Crateriforma spongiae: one gene and its partner. The protein of the gene in region 2 binds, or shares a complex with, the protein of the main gene of each other region. Links are inferred from orthologs where the notes say so. Each region holds a gene or a part of one and is shown on either strand. Other genes may lie near its edges.

Region 1 (2,999 bases), on a different replicon or contig from region 2:
AGTGCACCCGTCACGGTGCCGTCGCATTACGCGGGTTCCCCACCGACACGGTCGAATCGTTTGACCAGGTCATTCGTGCCTTGGAGGTCGAGAACTTTCCGTACGAACGTTCGCTTTCCAACGCCGTTCGGATCAACCGAACCGAGCGAGTGTTTTCGGCCAACGAAGCACCGCCGGAGGTGCAGATCTTCTTTCACCACGAGATGGCACAGACGCCGCTGTACCCACAGTACATCTTTTTCTATTGCGAAATCGCAGCCGAACAAGGTGGTGCAACGCCACTGTGCCGCAGCGATGTGCTATACGAAAAGCTGCAACAACGTTGCCCCGACTTTTGCGACGCGTGCGAACGTCACGGCCTGCAATACACCAACGTCATGCCCGGCAGCGATGACCCGACGTCGGGAATGGGACGCAGTTGGCAAAAAACCCTGGGCGTCGAAACGCGAGACGATGCCGAAGCACGATTGCGGACGCTCGGCTACAGCTTTCTTTGGCAAGACGACGGATGTTTGAAAGCCGTCACACCACCATTGCCCGCGGTGATGGAAGTGTCCCCAGGACGCAAGACTTTCTTCAATCAATTGATCGCGGCATATTGCGGGTGGAAAGACGCCCGCAATGATCCATCCAAAGCCATTCGTTTCGGCGATGGATCACCGCTGGATGCCGACGCGGTTTCCGTCGCAATCGAACTGTCCGATGAACTGGCGTACGACCACGCTTGGCAACAAGGCGACATCGTCCTGTTGGACAATCGTGTGGCGATGCACGCCCGACGATCGTTCGTGGGAACGCGAAAGGTCGTCGCGTCGCTGGCGGAAATGCAAACTCAGTCGTTGGTGACCGCGTGAGCGGCGGTGCCCCCGACACACCGGAAACCGACGCAGGTCCGTGGTACCGCGGCGTGACACGGTACCAATGGTTGGTGCTGGCGATCGCTTGTGCGGGCTGGGTTTTCGACGTTTACGAAGGCCAGATTTTCAATCTGACCCGAAACGACCTGTTGGGCGATCTGCTGGAAAACCCCGAGGCTGGGCGACAGTTTTGGGGCGACGCCTTTCTTGCGATCTTCCTGGCGGGCGGAACCATCGGCGGGTTGCTGTTCGGTTCGCTGGCCGACCGATACGGCCGCAGCCCGATCATGATCGTGACGATCCTGATGTATTCCCTGTTCAGCGGGCTGACGTACTTTGCCAACGACATCTACACCGTTGGCGTGTTGCGTTTCTTGGTCGCCCTGGGGATCGGTGGCGAGTGGGCGGTTGCCGCCAGCCTGGTCAGCGAAGTGTTTCCCAAACGTGCCCGCGCCCAGGCATCAGGAATCTTCCACGCCAGCAGTATCCTTGGCACTTGGCTGGCTGCACTTGCGGCCATGCTGGTGGGAGTTCATTGGCGTTATGCGTACTTGCTGGGCGTTCTGCCCGCGCTGTTGATCGTGTGGGTTCGGGCCAGTGTCAAAGAGCCCGAGCGTTGGCAGGCCCAGAAAAATTCCGAACACGCGAATCAACTTGGCAGCTTCAAAACGCTGCTGCTGGATCCGCGATGGGGTTGGGTCGCGGTCCGTGGAATGTTATTGGCTGCGGTGGGACTGGGAACGTTCTGGGCGGTGACCGTTGCTGGCCAGGACCTGATGCGTGAATTGTTGTTATCCAACGGTGTGGACGAAGACACTGCTGGCAGCCGAGCGAAGTTTGCCTATGGGATCGTTCAAGCGGCCGGTGGCGGCCTGGGATTGTTGTCCTTCGGTCCACTGTGTGCCAAGTTCGGACGCAAACCGACCTTCATTGCGTTTCAAGCCCTGGCGCTATTGATCGTACCGATCACCTGTTTTGTCCCGCAGACCTATTGGCAGCTGATCGTATTGATGCCCATCTTCGGATTTTTGACGCTGGGGATGCACAGCGGTTTTGCGATCTATTTCCCGGAATTGTTTCCGACCCGGATTCGCGCCACCGGTGCAAGCTTTTGTTTCAATGGCGGCCGCCTGATGGCTGTTCCGGTTTTGCTGTTAAGCGGTTGGTTGAAAGACCTGGACACGATCGCACTGCCGACCGCGGTGACGGTTTTGTCATCATTGTTCATCGTCGGAATTCTGATCATGTTAACGTTGCCTGAGACCCGACAACGTGATTTGATCGAAGACTAAACCGACCATGGATGACACCACCACGATGATTCTGATTGCGACCGTGGCCGCGATCGCAGGATTCGCCCACAGCGCGATCGGTTTCGGATTTGGAATCGTGTCGCTGTCACTGTTGCCATTGATCGTGGATGTGCGTCAATCGCACATCGTCGTTTCGACCGCCAGTGTTCCGGTCATTCTGATGGCCGCGTGGTCGTTCCGTCATGGGTTGAATTGGCGTGACGTTCGTCCGGCCGTTATCGGCGCGATCGTCTTTCTTCCCATCGGGCTGATGCTGTTTGAATTGATGCCGATGGGGTGGCTGGTTCGCGTAACGGGACTGGCCATCCTGCTGATGGTCCTGATGAATTACCGAAACCGGCACCGGAAAACCGGTTGCGATACGGACGGACCGGGAATCGTCCCGGCGGATGCAGCCACCACCTGGCCCTGTTTCATCGCGGGCGGACTGGGCGGCTTTCTGGCCGGTGCGGTCAGCATTGCAGGGCCGCCGATGGCCGCATTCGGATTGAAGCGAGGCTGGCCCGCGGAACGATTCAAAGCGTTCATGAACTTTTATCTGCTGGTCGTCGCGATGTACAAAGTCGGCGGGATGGTGGTGCGAAACCTGATTGATCGCGAAGCTCTGATCCAGGCCTGTTGGCTGGCCCCCGCTGCGGTCGTTGGCATTGTGGTCGGCGCCAAAGCCAGCCGTCACTTTTCCAACCGCTGGACCGAGGCTTTGGTCACGACCAGCCTGCTGGCGATCGCGGTGTATTTCATCGTCGGCTGATCGAGCAACCGACCATTGATCGATCCGCCGCCGAAATTACCGGCAAACGAATCAATCCTTCAATCCTTGCTCCCGCTG
Region 2 (2,930 bases):
GATCAGGCAGCGCGGCGGTCTTGAGCCGCACGTCGACTGGCCATTTGGATCGATTCCCGAACCAATGCGTGCGGTCCGCGTTCGGTGGTGGTCGCGTCGCTGTACCAGCTTCGTTGCTGGATCGATTGCAGAACTTTATCGGCCACTGCCACCGCACGGGCACCGGCGGCACCATCGACGGCGGGTGCACTGCCGCTGCGGATGCTGATCACAAAATCGTGAAGTTCATCCAGGATGGCGTTTCGCGGTTCCAGTTCCATGGTCTCGCACCGGAGCTTGGTTTGGAACAGTTCGCCGCTGTATCGCAGCGGGTTGTCGGTTTCGGCGTTCAAGTCGAAGGTGCGATCGACCACGCTGTCGGCCGGCCGAACCACCGAAACGGATGGCTTTCCAAAATCAATGTCGGCAAACCCGTTTGCCCCAAAGATCTGCATCGACCGTGCGGGGGTCGGGCTGATCCGCGACGCCTTTAGATTGGCGACCATGCCGCACGCGAATTCGATCCGCGTTTCAGCGACGTCTTCGTGATCGCTGATGACCGAAAGCCCGCTGGACGAAACCGACGTGACCGGCGCATCGGTCATTGAAAGCACCAGATCCAGATCGTGGATCATCAAGTCCATCACGACGCCGACATCCAGGCAACGGCCGGGAAAGCTGGACGCACGGACCGCTTCGACGTACTTCACGTCGCGTGCCAGGTCACCCAGGGAGGTGAAGGCGGGGTTGAATCGTTCGACGTGACCGACTTGCAGGGTCAACCGTCGTGCGGCGGCCAGCATGGCCAGACGCTGGGCATCGCTGCTGTCGGAAGCCAGCGGTTTTTCGACCAGCAAGTGTTTTCCGGCCTTCAGCAGCGACTTGGCGATGTCGCAGTGCAAATCGGTCGGGGCGGCGATCACGGCCGCGTCGATCTGGTCGACGATTTCCGAGGGATCGGCACAGGTGCGTACGCCGAGCGATTCGGCGGCAACCTGGCGTGCCGATTCGAACGGGTCGCACACCGCGACCAGTTCCGCGTCGTCGACTTGGCCCAGCAATTTGGCGTGGATCCGTCCCAGGTGACCGGCACCGACGACAGCGATACGTAACTTGTTCATGCGGCTTTCCTTCGGTCGCGGCCACGTCCATGACGTCCGCCACCGGTGTGTTCCAGATGATCAAACAGGTGCCTCAGCACGGGCCGAATCGGACCGATGCTAAGAAGTTCATCGCGGGCCGCATCAACTCCGACGCGGGCGCGGTAAAGCAATCGAAAAGCTTGGTTCAAGACGTTGATGTCGTCTTGAGGGTAATCGTTGCGTTTCAGACCGACGACGTTGACGCAACGCGGACGTGCGTTGGCGCCTTCGACGATCATGTACGGAGGCACATCGTGCAGCACCGTGCTCATCGCTCCGATGAAGCTAAGCTGTCCCACCGAAACAAAGTGGTGGATGCCCACGCCGCCGGCGATCGTCACATCGTTGCCGATGTGCACGTGGCCACCGATCATGCAATTGTTGGCCGCGACAATGCGATCACCCAATTTGCAATCATGGGCGATGTGCGATTGGGTCATGAAGTAATTGCTGTCACCGACGCGAGTGACGCCGTCTTCCTTTTCACTGGCGCGATTGACCGTGCACAGTTCGCGGAAGGTGTTCCCGTCGCCGATTTCCACGCGGGTGTTGGTGCCGCGATAGCTTTTATCCTGCGGATGGGTCCCGATCACGCATCCGGCAAAGATGTGATTGTCACGACCGATGCTGGTGTGACCCTTGATCGTCACATGATCTTCGATCACCGTGCCTTCACCGATTTTGACATCGGGACCGACGACACAGAAGTGTCCGATTCGAACGTTCGGGCCCAGTTCGGCTCTTGGGTCCACCGCGGCGGTTTTTTCTATCTGGGCACCCATGTCGTCTCCGGGCGTCGGTTGGGTTGTGTTGAATTTGTCATGAAGTAGGCGATCAGCGTGCGTCCGAGCAAGTTCAGTTTTCACAAACCTTGCCGCGTCGCTCAAAAAAGGGGTCAGGCCACTTTTCGTCGTGTCTGTTCGCCGGCTCGTTGTTGGGTCAGCATTTCGCTCAGTCGCTTGGCCAGCATTCCGTTCAGGATGTGGCCGCCACGGTGTGAAATGAATCGACCGATCAGGTCACAAGGCACCAAAGCCAAGTCGCCGATCATGTCCAGTGTTTTGTGCCGGCTGCATTCGTTGCGATAACGCAGCGGATTGTCGATCGGTCCGTCGTCGTCGAACACCAACAAATCATGGTGGGTGACGTGGCTGGCGACGCCCGATGCGTGCAGCGCATCGGCTTGTTCTTTGGTGACGAACGTGCGTGCCGGTGCGACCTGTCGTACGAATCGATGGGGCGTCATTTCGATCCCGAAATTGCCCGCGGGAACCGGCGAGTCATCGCCATAGTTCAACTGGTATTCGAAATAGGTTTCGCCGGAGATCGAAGGTGTGGCTTCGATCCAACCATCGTTGTGCCTCAGACGCAGCGGCTGGTGAATCACCAATTGCATGCGTGTGTCGGCTTGGATCACCAGACCGGCGGATTGCAGGGCTTCGACAAAGGCCAGGCTGCTGCCATCGAGGCCGGGCATTTCTTCGCCGTCGATTTCGACCACACAGTTGTCGATTTCAAGACCGGCCAGAGCGGCCATCAGATGTTCCACCATGGCGAACGAAGCATCGCCGTCACGCAACAGCGTTCGAAAGCTGATCGCGTCGCTGCGGTCGGTGGTCGCCAGCAACGAAGGCTGGTCGGGCAGATCGCTGCGGACCAACCGCACGCCGGTGTTGACCGGTGCGGGGCTGATCGTCAGGTGGACGTCTTGTCCGGACCAATAACCACGACCGCGGACAGAGCACGGGCTGGCGATGGTGTGTTGGTTCCGCCCGGTCGGTTTGCCCGACGCGGTGGTTGGTGTGCGTG

The links. The genes of interacting proteins can lie anywhere in the genome.
Region 1: the proteins of lpxA (region 2) and HFP54_RS06140 are in contact, whole or in part, in a crystal structure (PDB 4J09), measured with the Escherichia coli proteins. The link is inferred for Crateriforma spongiae from one-to-one orthologs.

What each region holds. Positions count from the first base shown.
Region 1 is NZ_JAAXMS010000002.1:531,963-534,961, forward strand. It holds HFP54_RS06140 (MFS transporter), read left to right. Parts: upstream 1-850; coding sequence 851-2,149; downstream 2,150-2,999. Other genes in the region: HFP54_RS06135 (TauD/TfdA family dioxygenase), read left to right, coding at 1-854; HFP54_RS06145 (sulfite exporter TauE/SafE family protein), read left to right, coding at 2,157-2,921; HFP54_RS06150 (MDR/zinc-dependent alcohol dehydrogenase-like family protein), read right to left, coding at 2,981-2,999. UniProt on the Escherichia coli protein: Probably transports across the inner membrane the two dehydrated forms of N-acetylneuraminate (Neu5Ac), 2,7-anhydro-N-acetylneuraminate (2,7-AN) and 2-deoxy-2,3-didehydro-N-acetylneuraminate (2,3-EN).
Region 2 is NZ_JAAXMS010000004.1:161,999-164,928, forward strand. It holds lpxA (acyl-ACP--UDP-N-acetylglucosamine O-acyltransferase), read right to left. Parts: upstream 1,904-2,930; coding sequence 1,097-1,903; downstream 1-1,096. Other genes in the region: HFP54_RS12125 (Gfo/Idh/MocA family oxidoreductase), read right to left, coding at 3-1,100; HFP54_RS12135 (UDP-3-O-acyl-N-acetylglucosamine deacetylase), read right to left, coding at 2,017-2,930.